One region of the Streptomyces griseiscabiei genome, then DNA from elsewhere that is predicted to be linked to it. Evidence: riboswitches for the same ligand, from Rfam matches in the RefSeq annotation. Region 1 holds a riboswitch; each other region holds the start of a gene.
What was found. Region 1 has a riboswitch for cyclic di-AMP ahead of J8M51_RS44800 (LysM peptidoglycan-binding domain-containing protein). Riboswitches for the same ligand answer to the same signal wherever they lie in the genome.

Region 1 (5,528 bases):
CAGCCGGGTCGCGGTGGAGAAACGGTCCCGGTCCCGGTCCTTCACGGCCATGTCCCGCTTCCCCTTCTTCTGCTGCCTTCTGCTGCTGCCTTCTTCCGCGTGTACGTGTCTCCCACGCGCGTACGTCCCCGCACACGGTACGGGACCGGTACGGGGACGTACGTACGACTGGCGCGGGCCGGGCCCTTAACGGCTCAGCCCTTGGAGCGGCTCAGCCCTTGAAGCGCGGGAAGGCGCTGCGGCCGGCGTAGACCGCGGCGTCGTCGAGGATCTCCTCGATGCGCAGCAGCTGGTTGTACTTGGCGACGCGGTCCGAGCGGGCCGGGGCGCCGGTCTTGATCTGGCCGCAGTTCACGGCGACGGCGAGGTCGGCGATGGTGACGTCCTCGGTCTCGCCGGAGCGGTGGGACATCATGCACTTGAAGCCGTTGCGCTGGGCCATCTCGACGGCGTCCAGGGTCTCGGTCAGCGAACCGATCTGGTTGACCTTGACGAGCAGGGCGTTGGCGGAGCCCTCCTCGATGCCGCGGGCGAGGCGCTCGGGGTTGGTGACGAAGAGGTCGTCGCCGACGATCTGGACCTTGTCGCCGAGCTTCGAGGTGATGGTGTTCCAGCCGGCCCAGTCGTCCTCGAACAGCGGGTCCTCGATGGAGACGAGCGGGTAGGCCGCCACGAGCTCCTCGTAGTACTCGGTCATCTCGGCGGCCGAGCGGGACTTGCCCTCGAACTCGTACTTGCCGTCCTTGTAGAACTCGGACGCGGCGACGTCGAGCGCGAGCGCGATCTGCTCACCGGGGACGTAACCAGCCTGCTTGATGGCCTCGATGATGAGGTCGAGCGCGGCGCGGTTGGACTCCAGGTTCGGGGCGAAGCCGCCCTCGTCGCCGAGACCGGTGGACAGGCCCTTGGTCTTCAGCACCTTCTTGAGGGTGTGGTAGACCTCGGCACCCCAGCGCAGGGCCTCGGAGAAGGACTCCGCGCCGATGGGGGCGATCATGAACTCCTGGATGTCCACATTGGAGTCGGCGTGCGAGCCGCCGTTCAGGATGTTCATCATCGGAACGGGCAGCAGGTGCGCGTTCGGGCCGCCCAGGTAGCGGAAGAGCGGGAGGTCGCTGGCCTCGGAGGCGGCGTGGGCGACGGCGAGGGAGACGCCGAGGATGGCGTTGGCGCCGAGGGAGCCCTTGTTGTCGGTGGCGTCCAGGTCGAACATGGCCTGGTCGATCAGGCGCTGCTCGGTGGCGTCGTACCCGACGAGCTCCGGGCCGATCTGCTCGATGACCGCGAGGACGGCCTTCTCGACACCCTTGCCGAGGTAGCGGTTCGGGTCACCGTCGCGCAGCTCGATGGCCTCGAAGGCACCCGTGGAGGCGCCGGACGGAACGGCGGCACGACCCGTGCTGCCGTCGTCGAGGCCGACCTCGACCTCGACCGTGGGGTTGCCTCGGGAGTCCAGGATTTCCCGGGCTACGACGACGTCGATGGACGGCACGAGCATCTCCTTCATGGGATGTGACGCTGAAAGTGCGGGGCCCGCGGGCCTTGCGACTAGAGCCTAACCGCCCCCGGGCCGTCGGCAGCCGACCGACCGTCCCGTGGACAGACAGACGGTACCCATTGTTCCCTGCCGGAACAAAGGGGGGTGGGCGAGAAAGTGAACAGAAGGGGGAACGGCCCTCTCTCCGGACAGAGAAAAGCCCCGCCCCGGTGCGTACGGGGGAATGCGCACCGGAGCGGGGAGCCCGTGGGGACGGGGGGACGGCCCTCACGAGGCCTTCACTATGGAGGACACGGATGTGAGCGGGCTGTGGTTCAGCTGGGGAGCGGCCGGATTTTTCGGCCCAGCCCGACCCGCCCTCACCGAGCCGGATCCGTCCCCACCGGCTTCGACGGGTCAGCTCAGGTGGAGCTGCTGGCCCGGGTAGATGAAGTCGGCGTCGTCGATGATGTCCTTGTTCAGCTCGAAGAGCTTCTCCCAGCCACCCTTGACGTTCTTCTTCTCGGCGATGCCGCTGAGGGTGTCGCCCTTGACGACCTTGTACTCGCCGTCGCCCTTCTTGACCTTCTTGCCGGTCGGGGTCTCGACGGTGGCGCGCTCGGAGGAGCGGGAGGCGCGGGTGTCCTCGGTGCTCTTCTGCGCGCTCTTCTCCGTGCTCTTCTGCGTGTTCTGCTGCGTGGAGCCGGAGTTCGTGTTGCCGCCGGAGGCGGCGGCGCCGTCGTACGAGGCGCCGGACAGGCCGGTGCCGCAGACCGGCCAGGCACCCTTGCCCTGGCCCGCGAGGACCTTCTCGGCGACCGCTATCTGCTGGGCCTTGCTCGCCTGGTCGGCGGTGGAGGCGTACTGCGTACCGCCGTAGGCGGCCCAGGTGGAGGCGGAGAACTGCAGGCCGCCGTAGTAACCGTTGCCGGTGTTGATGGACCAGTCGCCGCCGGACTCGCACTGGGCGACGGTGTCCCACTCGGAGGCGGTGGCGGCGGAGGCGCTGCCGGCGGCCATCAGCGGGGCGGCGATGGCGGCGGCGCCGGTGACACCGGCGACGGCGATGGCGCGAGCGGCCTTGGACGGGCGACGGTGCTTGCCCTTGCTGGAGAACAGCATGGAGAGATCCCCTCACCGACGCCTGCGAGGTGAGCTGTCGGGTTCGGGCCGGTTGAGTTGCCCGGCCGCGCTCGCTCGCCTTCCGGCTCGCTTCACGCGGCTTCACCCCGAGCCGGTCCAGCGTGAACCGCTGGGCCCGGCACTTACCTTGGGTCCCCCGCTCCTGCCTACGGCGCTTGACGCGACGACTGTTCCTTGCGGCCGTTGGCAGGATTCGGCGTACGACCGCAGGGGCCCGCTGTGGCGAGCGGTCACGACCGTAAACAGGTGATTGCCCGAATTTCAAAGACGATCACGGGGTCTGTGATTCATCTCCCATGTAGATCAAAACGGGCATTCAGGGGCGAACCATGACCCGAACTACCGCTGCTTTTCGCCCGTTTCGGCACCGACTTCGAGGGTCTGACCGGGAAGGATAAGGTCCGGGTCAGTTCCGACCGTGTCCTCGTTCTCGGCGTACAGCCCGCGCCACCCGCCGTCCAGGCCGAGCGAGTTCACGATGCCCGTCAGACTGTCGCCCGCCTGGACGGTGTAGGCACCGTCGGCGGCCTCGCGCGCCGTGTCGCCGCCGCGGGAGGCGTGCCGGCCGGAGGACTTGGAGTCGGCGGCACGGGAGCCGTCGTCGGCCGCGTCCGCGCCGGTACCGGCCCCCGTGTCGGCGCCGGCGCTCTCGTCGGCGCTGGCGCCCCGGTGACGGCCGGTACCGCTGTCGCCGTCATCGGGAGCCGTGGAGCTGTCACTCTGGGGCGACTTGCCCGATTCGGTACCGTTCTCGGTCTTGGCGGAGCCCTCGGAGGCGTCGGCGTTCGAGTCGCCCGACGCACCGGAGTCGGCCGAATCGCCCGAACCGGCCGACTGGGTCGAGTCGGCCCCGTCCGCTGCGCCGGACCCGTCGACCCCGTCGGCCTCGTCGTCCCGATCGGTCGAAGCGGATGAATCCGATGAAGCGGATGAATCTGATGATTTCGATGAGTCAGACTTTTCGGACGAGCCGTCCGACCCCGACCCCGACCCCGACTTCGTCGAGTCGTCCACGACCCCCGTGTCCACGTCGGCGGAACCGGAGTCGCCGCCGAGGTTGTGGAGCAGTCCGCAGGTGGCCCAGACGCCGACGCCCTGGTCGGCGAGCACCTTCTCGGCGACCGCGATCTGCTGGGAGCGGCTGGCCTGGTCGGCGGTCGTCGCGTACTCGAGACCGCCGTACTTCTCCCAGTTGTCCTGGGTCAGCTGAAGGCCGCCGTAGCGTTCGTTCCCGGTGTCCGCGCTCCATGAGCCGCCGCTCTCGCACTCCGCGACCTGGTCCCAGGTGGTTCCGCTGGCCGCGCTCGCGCCGGTGGCGCCGAGGAGTGGGATGGCGATGGCCGATCCGGTCACTCCGGCCGCGACGAGGAGGGCCGGAGCCTGACGGGGGCGACGGTGACGACCGTTCCCGGAGAGCATGCGGTTGCCTTTCACACGACAGCAGTGACCTGTGCGAAGGGTGTGGTGCCCCCTTCGCACTGACGTGTGAACGTAGCCGCAGTCGATCAGTTGTCACAAGTTAATGCAGCGCAGATCACGTGAAGATCACAGACTTGAGGGAGCGTCATCTTCCTTCGCGGAATGGGGTAGTGCTACAGGCTGCCTGGGTACTACTACGTACCGCTCATGCCGGGCTGCTCACAGACCGCTCTCGCGGGGTGAATTCGACCGGAAGCGTGCGCAACCCCCGCATGATGAGCCCTCCTCTCCATCTCAGATCGGCCGGATCCACCGCGAGTCGCAGGTCGGGGAGGCGGGTGAGGAGCGTCGCCAGCGCGGTCTGTCCTTCGAGGCGGGCGAGGGGGGCGCCGAGGCAGTAGTGGATGCCGTGGCCGTAGCCGAGGTGCTGGTTGTCACGGCGGGAGAGGTCGAGGGTGTCGGGGTCGTCGAAGCGGGCGGGGTCGCGGTCGGCCGCGGCGAGCACGACGAGGACGGGGTCGCCGGGGGCGATGTCCTGGCCGCCGATGGTGAGGGGCTCGGTCGCGAAGCGCCAGGTGGCGAGTTCCACGGGGCCGTCGTAGCGGAGGAGTTCCTCTACGCCGGTCTCCAGCAGCTCGGTCTCGCGGGCGGCCAGGGACGCCTGGAGGCGGGCGCGCTGCTCGGGGTGGGTGAGGAGGGCGTAGGTGCCGTTGCCGATGAGGTTGACGGTGGTCTCGAACCCGGCGAACAGCAGGATGAACGCCATCGCCGCGGCCTCGTTCTCGGTGAGGTGCTCACCGTGGTCGGAGGCGCGGATGAGCGCGGAGATCAGATCCTCGCCGGGGGCGGGGTGTTCGGTGAGACCCTCGCGCTTGCGGTGGATGAGGTCGGCGAGATAGCCGCGCATCTTCTTGACCGACCGGGCGACGCCTCCCCTCGGCCCACCGCCGTGCCGGATCATCATCCCCGCCCAGTCCCGGAAGTCGTCCTGGTCCTCCCGGGGGACGCCGAGCATGTCGCAGATCGCGTAGATGGGCAGGGGGAAGGCGAACTCGTGGATGAGATCGGCCTCGCCCTTCTCCGCGAACCGGTCGATGAGCTGATCGGTCAACTCCTGGACCCGGGAGGCGAACTCGGCGACCCGGCGGGGTGTGAACGCCTTGGAGACGAGCCGGCGCAGCCGGGTGTGGTCCGGCGGATCGATGTTCAGCAGATGCGTCATCAACTCGGCCTTGCGCTCACCGGGGATACCGGTCTTCCCCTTGGCGTGCGCGGGCTCGTCGTGATGCGCGGGGTTCTTGGACAGCCGCCCGTCGGCCAACGCCTGCTTGGCGTCCCCGTACCGGGTGACCAGCCAGGCCTCCACCCCACTGGGCAGCCGCGTCCGGTGCACGGGCGCGTGCTCCCGCAGCCAGGCGTACGCCGGATACGGATCGGTGGCGAACTCCCAGGTGAAGAGCTCCGGAGCACCGGTTCCCGTGGGGGTGTC
Region 2 (5,528 bases), on a different contig from region 1:
TCCTCGGGACGCCGATCGACGACACCTCGGCGAACGACGTGATGGCGCAGTTCATGCATCTCGAGTACCAGTCGCCGGACCGCGACATCTCGCTGTACATCAACTCGCCGGGCGGCTCGTTCAGCGCGATGACGGCGCTCTACGACACGATCCGGTTCGTCACCTGTGACGTGGAGACCATCTGCCTCGGACAGGCGGGTTCGGCCGCCGCGGTGCTGCTGGCGGCGGGCACGCCCGGCAAGCGGTTCATGCTGCCGGGGGCACGCGTGCTGATCCATCAGCCGGAGGTGAGCGGCCGGATCGAGGGGCAGACGAGCGATCTGGTCATCCAGGCCGCGGAGTTGACGCGCAACCGCCGGATGCTGGAGGAGATGCTCGTCCGGCACACGGGGCAGAGCCCGGAGCGGGTCGGCGCCGACATCGAGCGGGACAAGTTCCTCGACGCCGAGGCGGCGGTGGCGTACGGGCTGGCCGACCGGGTGATCCCGAGCCGCAGGAGCTCCCACCCGCTCCCCGGCGCGAGGTGAGGCGCGGATGCTGCCACCGGAACTGCCGCCGCTGCCCGCGCTCACCCGCGCCGAGGCGGAGCTGATCGACCGTTACCTGGACGTGGTCGATCTGCTCGGCCGGATCAATCCGGCTCGCCCGGGCGACACCTACCGCGGGTTGCGCGCGGCGCAGGCGCTCGTCGCCAAGGCGATCGCACTGCGCGAAGCGCTCGAACTGATGCACAGGCGCGGGGAGAACGAGGTGCACGCCCCGACCCTCGCGCGGGCGCTGCGGGTCCTCGACGGCGAACGACGGGCCGGCCGCGTGGCCCTGCCCCCGGAGCCGGAGGACTCGCCCGCCTGAGCACAGGAACTCACCTCCCCCGCACGGGACCGCTCGGCCGTCTGAACCGATCCCGGGCCGTTCGCCGTACTACTGACGGAGCGTCCGGTCCGGGTTTCCCGCCCTCCGGACGGCCTACCGTGATCGACCCATCGGCCCATACGTCATGAGGACCTGTGAAGTTGCGCAACATGCCTGGTACATGGCCGGAACGCCTCATTCCGGTGCTGGTGCGGACCTCCTCGACCAGTGGGACACAACAGCCGAAAAGGCTCTGTCCACCCGAACGGTCGAGTGGTGAGTAAGACCACAAATCCACGGTTCCGTTGGGATTTTCGGACGTCCGTGCGCCAAGATCCCTTCCTGACGACAAGCCCCCGCCGCAGCGGCGGGGCGATCCGGGTGGACGCCGAGTCCTGCCGCTACCCGGATGACCGGTCGACAGGAGTGCATCGGCAGGAGTGGAGGACCCAAGCACGACGGGTCGCCGGAACGGTCAAGCCATGACCGGGCCGAGCAGCCCTTGGGGTGAAGCCGCGTCAGCGGCCGGGCAACTTCGCCAGCCCGAATCCGACAGGTCATCCTTCACAGGCGGCTGACGAAGGGTTGCGCATGTCTGCGCTGAATCGTGTCCCGTCGCTGTTGACCCGGGCCGGCACGGCCTCGGCTCTCACCATCGCCGCAGTGAGCGGCAGCATCGTGGTCCCGGGCGCCGCATCCGGCGCCGAGGCCGCCACAGTGGCGTCGAAGGCACTCAAGGTCGCGGCTTCCAAGAAGGGCTCCCCTTACAAGTACGGCGCCACGGGCCCGGGCAGGTTCGACTGCTCAGGGCTGACGCTCTACTCGTTCAAGAAGGCGGGCAAGAAGCTGCCCCGTACTGCTCAGCAGCAGTACAACAAGACGAAGCACATCTCCGCGAGCAGCCGCAAGCTCGGAGACCTCGTCTTCTTCCACTCGGGCTCGAACGTCTATCACGTCGGTATCTACGCGGGGAAGGGAAAGATCTGGCACTCGCCGAAGACGGGTGACATCGTCCGGCTGCAGAAGCTCTGGACGAAGAACGTCTGGTACGGCCGGGTCCGCTGACCCACCGTCGGGGGCGGCGGAGGCTCCGCCGCCCCCGACGGGCGCCCTCGACGGGTGCCGCCAACGGGCGCCCCCGACCGGCATCCCACCGGCGACCACGCCTCGAACAGGCGTGCCATGGCCGGATCTGGTTACCCGTCCGCCCATGGCCGACGAACACACCGTCCCCGCACGCAACGAGACCCCCCTCGAACGCGCAGACCGCAACTTCTCCGAACTGCTCCAGGAGCTGCGGGTCACCCAGACGGGGGTGCAGATCCTCTTCGCGTTCCTGCTGACGCTGGCCTTCACCCCGCGCTTCCCGGAGCTGGACTCCGTGCAGCGCGCCACCTATGTCACCACCCTGCTCCTCGCGGTCCTCGCTGCGGCCCTCTTCACCGCCCCGGCCGCACTGCACCGTTCGCTCTTCGGGCAGAACGCCAAGCCCGTCATCGTCCGGGTCTCCTCCCGGCTGGCCGGCGCGGGCCTGGTGGTGCTGATCCTCGCCTTCGCCGGATCCGTCCTGCTGGTCGTGGATGTGACGCTCGACCGGGCGGCCGGCATCGCCGCCGGGGCCGGCACCCTCGTCGGATGTGTGTTCCTGTGGGGTGTGCTGCCGCGGCTGGTGGGACGCGCGCACTCCCTCAGGTCTCCTGCGGACCGCCGGCCGTGACCGGCTGGACGGGAACCGTCCACGGAAGTTCGATCGCCACCGTCTTGCCGCCCTCCCGTGTGGGTCTGACGCTCAGCCTGCCGCCGCACTCGGCGGTCAGCCAGCGGATGATGACCATGCCCCGGCCGTTGTCCTGCTGGACGGCGGCCGGCAGCCGTTTCGGGAAGCGTGGGTGACTGTCGGTGACGCCGATGCGCAAGTGCTCGTCCCGGTCGAGCGCGAGGTCCACGGTGAACGTGGGCGACTGGCCCAGGGTGTGCTGGACGGCGTTGGTGGCGAGTTCGGACACGATCAGGCGCACGGTGTCCGCGATGTCGGTGTCGCCCGGCAGGCCCCATTCGGCGAGCACACTGGCGACGTAGTTCCGGGCCGCGGACACCGAGGCGGGATCGCTCGGCAGAGTGACGGATGCTTCCAGGTGATCTGCCATGGCGAGGCGTCCCTTTCCCACGGGACCGGTGTCCGACAGGGAGCGGATGGTTCGACTACGGTCCCGGACTGGTGCTTCGCGCCAGACTGCCACTACCTGGGCCGTCACGGGTGGCGATCCACCAAGATATGCATATATCTGTCGCTCGAAGCGGTGAACTATCCGACGGCCGACCGTATTTGGGTGAGGGTTTCGTCCATCCTCTGTCGTCACCCCGACTTCGCGCGCCGGGCGGAAGGAGAATCCCATGCAGTACGGTCCGGCGGTGCGCCGCCGCAAGCTCGGTGCCGAGTTGCGTGTCCTGCGCACCCGTTCCGCGCTCACCAGTATCGAGGCGGCCCATCGCGTGGGCTGGCACCAGTCCAAGGTGAGCCGGATCGAGACGGGCGCCAGCGGGGTGAAGCCCGCGGACGTCCGCAGGCTGCTGGACGCCTACGGGGTCGACGACACGGAGTTACGGGAACTGCTGCTGGCGCTCGCGGGCTCCGAGGACGGCGGCGGGCGGCACAACTGGTGGCACGCGTACCGGGGTGTACTGCCGCCGACGTACCGGGACTTCATCAGTCTGGAGTCCCAGGCCGGCGGGATGCGGACGCTGGAGACCTCGGTGGTGCCGGGACTGCTGCAGATCCCCGAGTACGCGCGGGCGGTGACCCGGGCCGCGGTGGAGGGGCTGGAAGACGACAAAATCGACGCGCTCGTGGAGGTGCGGCTCGCGCGGCAGGAAGTGCTGCGCGGGAGCCCGCCGATGCGGCTGAGCGCGGTGCTCGACGAGGGCGTTCTCCGACGTGAGGTGGGCGGCCCCGAGATCATGACCCGGCAGCTGGTCCGTCTGGTGGAGGCGGCGCGCCTTCCCCAAGTGCGACTGCAGGTGCTCCCGTTCACTGCCGGGGCGCATATCGGCCTCACCGGCCCTTTCGTAATTTTCTCATTTCGGAGCACATCTGATCTGGACGTGGTTGTTCTCGACCACTTGACGAGTAGCCTCTACCTCGAACGGAAAGAAGACCTCAAGGCGTATGTCGAGGCCTTCAACGCCCTTCAGATCCACGCCCTTTCGCCCGAGGACTCGTTGGATTACATCGCCGGGCTAGCCGCCGGCGCGTAAGGAGGCACCATGTCCGCACTGCCTCGGAACGTACCCACCAGTACCGAACTGCGCGAAGTGCGATGGCTGCGCAGCAGCCGCAGCACCGGAATGAACAACTGCGTGGAGACGGCCCGTCCCGGGTCCGGCCGCTGGGCCGGTCTGGTGGCCGTACGCGACTCCAAGAACACGGCGGGGCCCGCCCTGCTGTTCGACCCCGACGCCTGGGAGGGATTCATCACCACGCTGCGGTGACCACCACCGGCAGCGTGCGCACTTCCGCTTGCGGCGACGCTCGGCCGGGACGCCGACTCACGGTCGCGTATCGCCGATGATCCCCACGGCTCGGTCGATCTGCCCCTGTGTGAGATCCGCGCGGGCGGTCAACCGCAGCCTTGAGACGCCGTCGGGCACGGACGGTGGGCGGAAACAGCCGACGGCGAGACCCGCCGCCCGGCAGTCCGCCGCCCACCGGACCGCCTGATCCGGCGACGGCGCGCGTACGGACACCACGGCGGCGTCGGGCCGCACCGCTTCATGGCCCGACGCCGTCAGCCGTGTGTGCAGCTCCCGCGCCACCTCCCGGGCCCGCGCCGCCCGTTCCGGCTCGCGGCGCAGCAGCCGCAGCGCGGCGAGCGCCGCGCCGGTGGCGGCCGGGGCGAGGCCCGTGTCGAAGATGAACGTGCGGGCCGCGTTGACCAGGTGGTCGATGACCTTCGCCGGGCCGAGGACGGCGCCGCCCTGGCTGCCCAGCGACTTGGACAGGGTGACCGTCACGACCACGTCGGGGTCGCCCGCGAGCCCGGCCGCGTGCGCCGCGCCCCGGCCCCCGTCGCCCAGCACACCGAGCCCGTGGGCGTCGTCGACGACGAGCCCGGCGCCGTACTCCCGGCAGACGGCGGCGAGGGCGGCCAGCGGGGCGGCGTCGCCGTCCACGGAGAAGACGGTGTCGGAGACGGCGACGGCGGGCGCCCCGCCGCCCGTGCCCAGCGCCTTGCGGACCGCCTCCGGGTCGGCGTGGGCGACGACCTGGGTGGTGCCCCGGGCCAGTCGGCAGCCGTCGATGAGGGAGGCGTGGTTGCCCGCGTCGGAGACGATCAGGGAGCCGTGCGGGGCGAGCGCGGTGACGGCGGCGAGGTTGGCGGCGTAGCCGGAGGAGAAGACGAGGGCGGCCTCGAAGCCGCAGAAGTCGGCCAGTTCCCGTTCCAGTTCGCCGTGGAGCTCGGTGGTGCCGGTGACGAGCCGGGAGCCGGTGGCCCCGCCGCCCCACCGGCGCGCGGCCTCGGCGGCGCCCTCGGTGATCTCGGGGTGCCGGGCCAGACCGAGGTAGTCGTTGCTCGCGAGGTCCAGCAGCGGCGAGTCGGCGGGGCGGGGCCGCAGGGTCCGTACGAGCCCGGCCCGGCGGCGCGCCGAGGCCTGCTCGTCGATCCAGCCGAACGCCA
Region 3 (5,528 bases), on a different contig from region 1:
CTGCTCGTCGAACGTGTCCGCTCGGGTCGTCCCGTGGCGCACGTGGCCGCAGAGATGGGCATCTCACGCGCCACGGCCCACAAGTGGATCCGCCGCTGGCGCTGTGAAGGCGAGGCCGGGCTTCTTGACCGTTCGAGCAGGCCGCATCGGACGCCGCACCGCACCCCGGCGACGGCGGAGGACCGGGTGTGCCGGCTGCGGCGGGAGCGCAAGCCCGGCCCGGCCCGCATCGGCCCGGTCCTGGGCCTGCCCACCTCCACCGTGCACCGGATCCTGACCCGCCACGGCCTCAACCGCCTGGCCTGGCTGGACCGCCCCACCGGCGCCGTGATCCGCCGCTACGAACGCGACCGCCCCGGCGAACTGATCCACGTCGACGTCAAGAAGCTCGGCCGGATCCCCGACGGCGGCGGCCACAAGGTGCTGGGCCGCCGGGCGGGCCGGACCACGCGCAGCGGCATGGGCTTCGACTACGTCCACTCCGCCGTCGACGACCACACTCGCGTCGCCTACAGCGAGATCCACCCGGACGAGAAGGCCGACACCTGCGCCGCCTTCCTGCGCCGGGCCGCGGCCTTCTTCGCCGCATCGGGCATCGACCGCATCGAGCGGGTCCTGACCGACAACGCCTGGCCCTACCGCAAGAGCTTCGCCTGGCAGCAGGCGCTGGCCGACCTCGGCGCGACCGGCAAGCTCACCCGCGCCTACCGGCCGCAGACCAACGGCAAGGTCGAACGCTTCAACCGCACCCTGCTCGACGAATGGGCCTACCTGCGGCCCTACACCAGCAACACCGAACGCGCCGACGCCCTGGCAGACTTCCTGCACACCTACAACCACCACCGCTGCCACACCGCACTCGGCGGCCAGCCACCCATCAGCCGCGTCAACAACGCTGCGGCTCAATACAGCTAGGGCCTGTCTTCACATTCCCGTCGTCGCCCGGAGGGCGGCCCCGCGGCGTCGTGGGGGTACCTCCCGGTCGAGCGAAGCCGAGAGTGGGGGAGCGTGCATGGCGTCGCGGGGCAGGCGGGAATGTGAAGACAGGCCCTAGGGAGACGCCGAAGGCCGGCCCCCGGTCACGGGAGCCGGCCTTCGCCGCGTACGCGGTCGAGGTGCCGTCAGACGCTGACACCCTTGGAGCGGAGGTAGGCCAGCGGGTCGATGTCCGAGCCGTAGTTCGGGCTGGTCCGGATCTCGAAGTGGAGGTGCGGGCCGGTGACGTTGCCGGTCGCGCCGGAGAGGCCGATCTGCTGGCCGCCGCTCACGGACTGGCCCGCGGAGACGGAGATCGAGGAGAGGTGGGCGTACTGGGCGTAGTAGCCGTCGGCGAGCTTGACGACGACCTGGTTGCCGTACGCGCCGCCCCAGCCGGCGGAGACGACGGTGCCCGCGCCGACGGCCTTGAGGGTCGTCCCGGTCGGGGCCACGAAGTCGACACCCGTGTGGTAGCCGCTGGACCACATGCTGCCGGCGGTCTTGTACGCGGTGCCGACGGTGGCGCCCTGGATCGGCACGCTGAAGCCGGAGCCGCTGGACGACGAGGACTGGTTGCTCGACGTGGAGGTCGACGCCTGGGTGTCCTTCGACTCCTGCTTCGCCGAGCCGGAGGACTTCGACGACTGCGAGGACCCGGACGACTCGGCGGGCTTCGAGGACTGCGACAGCTGCGGCTTGGACGACTGCGACGTCCCGCCCGAGCCGGCCTGCCCGCCGATGCTGAGCTTGAGTCCCGGGTGGATGAGCGACGGGTCGGAGCCGATCGCGGCGCGGTTGTCCGAGTACAGCCGCTTCCAGCCGCCGTCCACGTCCTGCTCGTCCGCGATCTTGGCGAGGTAGTCGCCGACCTTGACCGAGTAGGTCTTGGTCGGCGCCTTCTTGGTGCTGGTCTTCTCCGCCTGCGCGGCCTTCTCGGCCTGCTCGATCCGTGCGCCCGCCTCGGCCGCGGCCTTCTCGGCGGCGACGGTGGCCGTCTTCTCGGCCACCCCGGAAACGGTGGCCGTCGGGGTCGCGGCGTGGGCGCCGGCGGCTCCGATCAGGGGCAGCGCGAGCGCCGCGCCACCGGTCCCCGCGGCGGCGATCGAGCGGGTGAAACGCTGGGACTTCGGACGGCGGTGCTTACCCTTCGCGGGCATGGCGAATTCCTCTCCGGCGCCTGCGAGGTGAGCTGTCGGGTGCGGACTGGAGATGTCCGGCCGTGCTTGCGCACGGCTTTACCCCTAGCCGTTCCGGAGACCGGAACAGGCGGTGATTCCTGTGGGTCCCCCGCTCCTGCCGTGGATCGGGTCGGTACGCGGCTCCGGTCGGCGGCAGGATTGGGCGTCCGTCCGGATTGACGCCGAACGTAAGCGACTTGTGCCCACAGAGACAACCATTGGGACTTCCTGTGCGTCTTCCTCCCTGATCCTTACATCAATTCACGATCACGCTCCGTAAATCACCGATCCTGGCCCTTTTCCAACCACCCTGGAAATCCGCCCGGATTACGTGGACATGGCGGCAACGGAACGTCACGAATATGACGCTGCTCACGCACCTACGACCCAGTAGGCTTTATTCCAGGGCTTGTTGGAATTACAGCTGCATTTCGGACAGTTCACTCAAGTGCGACGCAGGCGGATAACTGCCGCATCGAAGTCGCCCCGCAGTCCCGTCCGCAACCCGTGATGCAACAGCACCGCCCCTCGGTACACTTCGCCCGTTTCGCGGCATTCGTACGTGCCCTCCGGGTCGAGTCCACGCAGCCGGAGCGGGGCGAGCGGCTCGCCGTAGTGCTGGGCCTGGAGCCAGGCGAGGATGACGACCTCGTCCCCGTGGACGTACTCCACGGCGCTCAGCCCGCCCGCCGGGGGCCGCAGCCGGTAGAGGTCGCCGCGCTGCACGACCGGCCGGATCTCCTTGTACAGCCCGACCCAGCCGCGCGCCTCGGCCAGCTCCTCCTCGGACCACCGGGTGAGGTCGCCGCCGACCCCGAGCACCCCGGCCATGGCACTGACGAAGCGGAACCGCAGCGAGCTGACCCGGCCGTTGAGCTGGTTGTTCGGGCTGTCCGTGACCCAGGCGGCCATGGCCCGCGCCGGGTGGACCTGGCTGAAGCCGTGCTGGATGGCGAGCCGGTCCAGCGGGTCGGTGTTGTCGGAGGTCCACACCTGGTCGGTCCGCGCCATGACCCCGAGGTCGATCCGGCCGCCGCCGCCCGAGCACGACTCGAACGCCACCCCCGGGTGCGCGGCCCGCAGCCGGTCCAGCAGCGCGTAGAAGGCACGCACATGCTCGACCCACAGCTTCTGCGGATACGGCTCTCCGGGCCAGCCGGCATCGGTGAAGCAGCGATTGAAGTCCCATTTCACGTAGTCGATCGGCGCGCTGGACAGCAGCGCGTCGAGCCGCTCCCAGAGGTATTCCTGAACATCCTCGCGGGCGAGGTTGAGAACGAGCTGATTACGCAGCTCCGTCCGCTTTCGTCCCGGTTGGAACTGTGCCCATTCGGGGTGTGCCCGGTACAGCTCGCTGTCCGGGTTGACCATTTCCGGCTCGACCCAGATACCGAACTGCATCCCGAGGGCGTGCACATAGTCGGCGAGCGGCTTCAGCCCCTTCGGGAAGCGGTCCGGATTGGGCGCCCAGTCGCCGAGCCCGGCCCGGTCGCTGGTCCGCGCCCCGAACCAGCCGTCGTCCACCACGAACAGCACGACCCCGATGGCCGCCGCCGCCCGCGCCAGCGTCCCCTGCTGGTCCTCCGAGATGTCGAACTCGGTGGCCTCCCAGGAGTTGAAGAGCACCGGCCGGTCCTGCTCCGCGTCCGGGATGACGTACGCCCGCTGGTAGGCGTGCCAGGCGCGGCTGGCCCCGCCGAAGCCGCCGTCGCTCCACAGGCCGGCGAAGACGGGCGTGGTGAACGTCTCCCCCGTCTCCAGCCTCAGCAGCCCGGACTCGTCGTAACCGGCGCCGCCGGTGATCTGCACACGGGCGTCCGGGAGTTGGGCGACGGCGATCCGCCAGGACCCCGACCAGCCGAGGGCGCAGCCGTAGACCTCGCCGCGTTCCTCGGTGGCGTCGGTGTCCAGGGCGACCCAGGGCAGGTGCTGGTGCCCGGTGTGGCCGCGCCGGCTGCCGATGACCTTCTCGCCGTAGGTGAGGTCGCCGCGCACGAGCCGGGACTCGGCCGCCCACCGCCCGTGCAGCTGGGAGAGGCGCCAGGACTCCTCCGCGCGCGGCGGCAGCGTCCAGGTCGCCGAGTCGGCCCGCAGCAGCTCCACCGCCGGCCCGTCGTTGGCCAGGGTCACCCAGCGCTCGACCACGTCGTCGCGCATCCGGTAGTGCAGGGTGATCCCGAGTCCGTCGTCACCGAACCGCAGCCGCAGCTCGTCGCCGTCGGCCTCGTGCCCCCGGAAGGTCCACTCGGTGCCGCGCCGCTCGTCCGTGCGCACGGAGAGCGCGGGACGGGTGAAGCGGGGGCCGCCCTCGACGGGATACTCCTCGTGACCGTCGACCGGGGCCTCGAACGGCCAGTACGCCAGCTGCTGCCGGGCGGCCAGCTCCTCGGCGTCGGCGAGCGCGATCCGGGGACCCCAGTGCAGGTGCAGCAGCTCGTCGTCCTCCGTGAGCCGCAGGGCATAACTGCTCCTGGGCCCGGTGAGAAGCCACGTCCGGCCGTCTGCGCCGATTTCCAACATCAAGCCCCCACAGATTCGAACAGGTGCGATCGGGCTTCAACATCATCGCAGGTCGTCGCGGACGCGCGGCGGCGCCTGTGGACAACCGCCGCCGCGTCGGCCGAGCCGCCTGTGGACAACCGCTCCGGGCCTCTCGCATCCCCCTGTGGACAACTCATTGGCGTACGCACCCATGTCGTATCGTCGAGGGCGCGCCTCGGTGCCGAGTGCGTGCCCGTCGGCGCCCGGCGCCGGCGGCCGGATGGGAGGGAGCCCCCGTGACGCAGCAGATCCCGTCGACCGAGCCCGAGCTGACCGGAGTGCGTAATTTCCGGGACGTGGGCGGTCTGCCGACCGTGGACGGCCGCCGGGTGCGTCACGGAGTGCTGTTCCGCAGCGGCCACCTGGCACACGCGACCGACGAGGACGCGGCGTTCCTGGCCTCGCTGGGCCTGCACACGGTCTTCGACTTCCGCAACGCGGCCGACCAGAAGCTGGAGGGCCCGGACGTCGGGCTGCCCGGCGTCCTCAATGTGAACCTGCCGCTGAGCGACCCGGCGGACGGCGCCGAGTTCTGGAAGATGGTCCGCGACGGCGACCTGGACCAGCTGCGGGAGCTGCTGGACGACGGCAAGGGGGCGGGCCGGATGATCGCCTCCTACCGGCGGATCATCAAGGACCGCACGGCCGAGCACTCCCGGGTGCTGCACGCGCTGGCCGAGGACAGCGTGCCCGCGCTGATGCACTGCGCGGCGGGCAAGGACCGCGCGGGCCTCTCCGTCGCGGTGACCCTTCTGGCCCTGGGCGTGGAGCGCGAGGCGATCGTCGCCGACTATCTGGAGTCGAACGCCAAGCACCGCCGCTACAAGGTGC
Region 4 (5,528 bases), on a different contig from region 1:
ACTCCAGGCGGACGACGCCGTCCTCGAAGCTGCGCTTCTGCTGGTACCCGGCGTCGGTGAACACCTTGATCATCTTGCTGTTGGCGGGCAGCACCTCGGCGGCGAAGCGTCTGATGCCGCGTTCGCGGGCGACGGCGGCGATGTGTTCGAGGAGCGCGGAGGCGACGCCGCGCCCCTGGTGGGCGTCCTGGACGAGGAAGGCGACCTCGGCCTCGTCGGCGGGGGCGGAGGCGGCCATCCCGTCGGCGCCGATGCGGTCGTAGCGTACGGTGGCGATGAACTCGCCGCCGACCGTGGCGGCGAGCCCCACCCGGTCCACGAAGTCGTGGTGCGTGAAGCGGTGGACGTCCTTGGCGGACAGGCGAGGGTACGGCGCGAAGAAGCGGTAGTACTTCGACTCGTCCGAGACCTGCTCGTAGAAGCTGACAAGACGCTCGGCGTCATCGACGGTGATGGGCCTGATGCGTGCGGTGCCGCCGTCGCGCAGCACCACGTCGGCCTCCCAGTGAGCGGGGTACTCGTGCCGGTCCGGCGAGGTCTGCATGGGCCCCAGAGTACGGCTCGCGTACGTATGCGGCGCGGGGCAGTCTGGGGAGGCACAACAGAAGCACGACACAAGCGCGACAGCCGGTTCGCGGTCAGGCCGTGGGCCCGTTCCGGTACGTCGCCCCATATGGGAAACTGGTCTAGACAACCTGGTCTAGACCTCTCTTGATACCCGAGACATCCGAAGGGCAGCATCAACATGGCTGAGCGCCGCGTCAACGTCGGCTGGGCCGAGGGCCTCCACGCCCGCCCCGCATCCATCTTCGTCCGGGCCACCACGGCCTCCGGTATCCCCGTGACGATCTCCAAGGCCGACGGCAACCCCGTCAACGCCGCCTCCATGCTGGCGGTCCTGGGCCTCGGCGCCCAGGGCGGCGAGGAGATCGTGCTCGCCTCCGACGCCGAGGGCGCGGACATCGCGCTCGACCGCCTGGCGAAGCTCGTCGCCGAGGGGCTCGAAGAGCTCCCCGAGACGGTCTGAACGTCCGGGTGACCGTGACGGGTGACCGTGACGGAAAGGGCTGAAAAGCCTCCCGCGCGCATCATCCGCACACACACCGAAGGGCTCGTCCGATTTATCGGGCGGGCCCTTCGCCTATTCATCCCGAATCCGCTTCGCATCCGCCACGAATCCGCTCTTATTCCGTTCTGCGGGCAGCAGGAAAAATGCCCCACGGAATTCATACGTCTTTGTATACGGCTCCCGTGTTAATGCCGCAGGCTCTGCATGTTTACGGGGTGTTGCGAAGTCCTCACACGGTCGGGGCGCTCCGCCCCGGCGGCCCCGCCCGGAAACCGGAGCCGGTGCGCGGCGGTGGCGCGCTCGGTGTGCAGGGAGGTGATGGTCCGGGCCCGGTCGCTGTCGCCGCGCGCGACGGCGTCCACGATGCCGCCGTGCTCCGCCCAGGACTCCACGGGGTCGGCGGGCGCCTCGACCGCGTACATCCAGGCGATCTTGTGCCGCAGCTGGGCGAGTGTGGAGGTCAGGGCGGGGCTGCCGGACGCCTGTGCGAGCGTTTCATGGAACCAGCCGCCCAGGGAGCGCAGATCGTCGCTGGTGCCCCTCCTGGCCCGCTCCTGGCCCAGTCTGACCAGGCCGCGCAACACCTTGAGGTGCGCCTCCGTACGCCGCTGGGCGGCGCGGGCGGCGCCCAGCGGCTCCAGCAGCATGCGCATCTCCAGCAGGTCCGCGGCCTCCTGCTCGGTCGGCTCGGCGACGCACGCGCCCGCGTGCCGGCGGGTCACCACGAACCCCTCGGCCTCCAGGGTGCGCAGCGCCTCGCGCACGGGGACCCGGCTGACGCCGTACCGGCGGGCGAGCAGTTCCTCGGTGAGACGGCTGCCGCGCTCGTAGACACCCGCGACGATGTCATCACGGATCGCCGTGCATACCGAGTGCGCCGGAATACGCATGACCGACCTCCGCCTTAATCCCCGTGAAACGTCGATGATTGACGTGTCTTCCAGCGACTCTATTGCAGTGAGCCGGAATTTCCGATGGCGCACCGGAATCCAGGGATATTTTTTGGACAGGAGGTGCGTCACAAGAGGTTCGCACAACGAGGAAAGCCCCGGCTCGATGAGCCGGGGCCTCCTGGGAAGCGGTTGGGTCCGTCAGACGTTGACGCCGTGCGAGCGCAGATACGCGGCGGGGTCGATGTCCGAGCCGTACTCGGCCGTGGTCCGGGCCTCGAAGTGCAGATGCGGGCCCGTGACGTTGCCGGTGGCCCCGGAGAGGCCGATCTGCTGGCCCGGGGTGACCCGCTGGCCGACGGAGACGCCGATGGACGACAGGTGGCCGTACTGGGTGTACGTGCCGTCGTCCATCTTGACCACGATGTTGTTGCCGTACGCGCCGCCCCAGCCCGCCTCGACGACGGTGCCGGAGCCGACCGCGAGGACGGCCGTGCCGGACGCGGCGTGGAAGTCGACACCGGTGTGGCTGCCGGAGGACCAGACGGCGCCACCGGTCTTGTAGCCGGTGGAGATGTAGGAGCCGCTGATGGGGGCGACGTAGGTGTTGAGGCGCTCGCGCTCGGCCGCGCGGGCGGCACGGGCCTTGATCTCCTCGCGCTCCTTGGCGGCGGCACGTTCCTGCTCGGCCTTCTCGGCGGCGGCCTTGCGGGCCGCCTCCTGCGCCTGCTTCTTGACCGCGGCGACCTCGGCGGCCTGCTCCTGGGCGGCGGCCTGCGCGTCCACCTGGTCGGCGACCGTGTCGCCGAGGGTGATGATCTGGTTCAGGCCGGTCTGCTCGACGGCGGGCTCCTCCGCGGCGAGCGCGGGGCCGGCCAGGGTGCCGAAGACACCGGTGGTGGTGAGAGCGGCGACGCCCACGTTCCTCGTGGTCGTGCGCTGCACACGGCCGGGACGGCGGTGCTTGCCGGGGGCGCGGGTGAACGCCATGAAGTGGCTGGTCCTTTCCTTCCCTCTCGCCTACCGGGTTAGCTGACGGGTTCGGAGCAGGAAGGTCTCCTACGGCTGCCCCCCGTTTCGCGTCGCTCGCGAAGGGCACCCGATTCACCCCAGGGACTTCGGTGGGTCCCCGGCTCCCCTGGCTCGCGCCATACGGGGACTCGGCGATGACTGTCCGGTGCCGCGGCTGCGGCGAACATCTGACGAACAGCCGGACCGACGCTAAGTGGGCCGTCTTCGAAATAACAAACGGATCACAGGATTTGTTAACTACGCCACAGGTCAGACACACCGCCTCCGCCATCAATACGGACAAACGTGGGCCCTGGTGACTCTTCAGTCACCAGGGCCTCACATGTGCGTGTCTTTCCGCCCGATATCTACTCGGCTTCCACTCGGCCTCTACTCGGCCTCCGCCTGTGCTTCTACTCGGCCGGTACGACGGTGACTTCGCCGATCCCGAGGGCCCTGACCGGCTCCTCGATCTGCGCGGCGTCGCCGACCAGGACGGTCACCAGACGGTCCACCGGGAAGGCGCTCACGGCGGCCGCGGTGGCCTCCACGGTGCCGGTGGCGGCGAGTTGGCGGTACAGCGTCGACTGGTAGTCGTCCGGCAGGTACTGCTCGACCTGGTCGGCCAGCGTGCTCGCCACGGCCGCGGCCGTCTCGAACTTGAGGGGGGCGACCCCGACCAGGTTCTGTACGGCGACGTCGCGTTCGGCGTCCGTCAGGCCCCCGGCGGCCAGGGTGCGCAGGACCGTCCACAGGTCGTCGAGCGCCGGACCGGTGTTCGGGGTGTCCACGGAGCCGCTGATGGCGAGCATCGCGACACCGGAGCCGTCGGGCGCGGAGCGCAGCACCTGGCCGAACGCGCGCACCCCGTAGGTGTATCCCTTCTCCTCGCGCAGGACGCGGTCCAGCCGGGAGGTGAGGGTGCCGCCGAGGCAGTAGGTGCCGAGCACCTGCGCCGGCCACACCCGGTCGTGGCGGTCCGCGCCCACCCGGCCGATGAGCAACTGGGTCTGCACGGAGCCGGGACGGTCCACGATGATCACGCGCCCGGTGTCGTCGGCGCTCACCGCAGGCACGGTGCTCGGCTTGGCCGGGGAGCCGGTCCAGGCGCCCAGGGTGTCGCCGAGCAGCGCGTCGAGGTCGACGTCGGTGAGGTCGCCGACGATCACCGCGGTGGCCGTCGCGGGGCGTACATGCCGCTCGTAGAAGGCGCGTACGGCCGCGGAGTCGATGCCCTCGACGGTCTCCTCGGTGCCCTGGCGGGGCCGGGACATCCGGGAGGTGGCCGGGAACAGTCGGCGGGACAGCTCCTTGGCGGCCCGGCGGCCCGGGCTGGCCGTCTCGTGCGGGATCTCGTCGAGCCGGTTGGCCACCAGCCGCTCGATCTCGCTGTCCTCGAAGGCGGGGGCCCGCAGCGCGTCCGCGAGCAGCCCGAGGGCCTTCTCCAGCCGCGACACGGGCACTTCGAGGGACAGGCGTACGCCGGGGTGGTCGGCGTGCGAGTCGAGGGTGGCGCCGCAGCGCTCCAGCTCGGCGGCGAACTCCTCGGCCGTGTGCTTGTCGGTGCCCTCGGAGAACGCCCTGGTCATGATGGTGGCAACGCCGTCGAGGCCGGCCGGCTCGGCGTCCAGGGGAGCGTCGAGGACGACCTCGACGGCGACGACCTGCTGGCCGGGGCGGTGGCAGCGCAGCACCGTCAGGCCGTTGTCCAGGGTGCCGCGCTCGGGCGCCGGGAAGGCCCAGGGGCGGGCGTCGCCGGCCTGGGGCTGCGGGTGGAAGTCCATGGTCGCGAGCTCGGTCACTTCGCCGACTCCTCGGTCTCGTCGGTGGTTTCGGCGGCCTCCGCCGCGGTGGCGTCCTCTTCGGCGTCCCCGTCGCCGGCGACGGGCTCGTACACGAGCACCGCGCGGTTGTCGGGCCGCAGGCGTGCCTTGGCGATCTCCTGGACCTCGGCGGCGGTCACCTCCAGGACGCGGTCGACGGCGGTGAGGGCGAGCTTCGGGTCGCCGAACAGGACCGCGAACCGGCACAGTTCGTCGGCGCGGCCCGCGACCGTGCCGAGGCGGTCCAGCCACTCGCGCTCCAACTGGGCCTGGGCGCGCTCCATCTCCTCCGCCGTGGGCCCCTCGGCGGCGAACCGGGCCAACTCCTCGTCCACGGCGGCCTCGATGACGGGGACCTCGACGTCACCGGAGGTCTTCACGTCCATCCAGGCCATGGACGGCGCCTTGGCCAGCCGCAGCAGGCCGAACCCGGCCGTCACGGCCGTGCGGTCGCGGCGGACGAGCCGGTTGTACAGGCGGGACGACTCGCCGCCGCCGAGGATCGTGAGCGCCAGGTCGGCCGCGTCGCACGCGCGCGTGCCGTCCTCCGGCAGCCGGTAGGCGGCCATCAACGCGCGCGCGGGGACGTTCTCCTCGACGACCTCGCGCAGCTGCTCGCCCATGATGTCGGGCAGGGCGCCGTCGCGCGGCACGGGCTTGCCGTCGTACGAGGGGATGGAGCCGAAGTACTTCTCGACCCAGGCGAGGGTCTGCTCCGGGTCGATGTCGCCGACG

Region 2: another riboswitch for cyclic di-AMP. It lies ahead of J8M51_RS10665 (C40 family peptidase); the one in region 1 lies ahead of J8M51_RS44800 (LysM peptidoglycan-binding domain-containing protein).
Region 3: another riboswitch for cyclic di-AMP. It lies ahead of J8M51_RS26790 (M23 family metallopeptidase); the one in region 1 lies ahead of J8M51_RS44800 (LysM peptidoglycan-binding domain-containing protein).
Region 4: another riboswitch for cyclic di-AMP. It lies ahead of J8M51_RS21970 (M23 family metallopeptidase); the one in region 1 lies ahead of J8M51_RS44800 (LysM peptidoglycan-binding domain-containing protein).

The regions. Positions count from the first base shown of each region.
Region 1 covers NZ_JAGJBZ010000006.1:42,962-48,489, reverse strand. The annotation lists gene J8M51_RS44810 (FtsB family cell division protein) at 1-51, opposite strand, end outside; gene eno (phosphopyruvate hydratase) at 212-1,492, opposite strand; gene J8M51_RS44800 (LysM peptidoglycan-binding domain-containing protein) at 1,895-2,599, opposite strand; cyclic di-AMP (ydaO/yuaA leader) riboswitch at 2,604-2,784, opposite strand; gene J8M51_RS44795 (transglycosylase family protein) at 2,960-4,039, opposite strand; gene J8M51_RS44790 (cytochrome P450 family protein) at 4,245-5,528, opposite strand, start outside.
Region 2 covers NZ_JAGJBZ010000001.1:2,478,056-2,483,583, forward strand. The annotation lists gene J8M51_RS10655 (ATP-dependent Clp protease proteolytic subunit) at 1-527, shown strand, start outside; gene J8M51_RS10660 (hypothetical protein) at 535-852, shown strand; cyclic di-AMP (ydaO/yuaA leader) riboswitch at 1,270-1,440, shown strand; gene J8M51_RS10665 (C40 family peptidase) at 1,444-1,917, shown strand; gene J8M51_RS10670 (DUF6328 family protein) at 2,063-2,569, shown strand; gene J8M51_RS10675 (ATP-binding protein) at 2,541-2,999, opposite strand; gene J8M51_RS10680 (helix-turn-helix domain-containing protein) at 3,247-4,107, shown strand; gene J8M51_RS10685 (DUF397 domain-containing protein) at 4,117-4,341, shown strand; gene J8M51_RS10690 (8-amino-7-oxononanoate synthase) at 4,399-5,528, opposite strand, start outside.
Region 3 covers NZ_JAGJBZ010000002.1:2,176,283-2,181,810, reverse strand. The annotation lists gene J8M51_RS26795 (IS481 family transposase) at 1-915, shown strand, start outside; gene J8M51_RS26790 (M23 family metallopeptidase) at 1,122-2,135, opposite strand; cyclic di-AMP (ydaO/yuaA leader) riboswitch at 2,140-2,298, opposite strand; gene J8M51_RS26785 (alpha-galactosidase) at 2,601-4,676, opposite strand; gene J8M51_RS26780 (tyrosine-protein phosphatase) at 4,934-5,528, shown strand, end outside.
Region 4 covers NZ_JAGJBZ010000002.1:1,045,049-1,050,576, reverse strand. The annotation lists gene J8M51_RS21985 (bifunctional acetate--CoA ligase family protein/GNAT family N-acetyltransferase) at 1-544, opposite strand, end outside; gene J8M51_RS21980 (HPr family phosphocarrier protein) at 746-1,027, shown strand; gene J8M51_RS21975 (GntR family transcriptional regulator) at 1,255-1,959, opposite strand; gene J8M51_RS21970 (M23 family metallopeptidase) at 2,161-2,949, opposite strand; cyclic di-AMP (ydaO/yuaA leader) riboswitch at 2,962-3,135, opposite strand; gene J8M51_RS21965 (M16 family metallopeptidase) at 3,384-4,772, opposite strand; gene J8M51_RS21960 (M16 family metallopeptidase) at 4,769-5,528, opposite strand, start outside.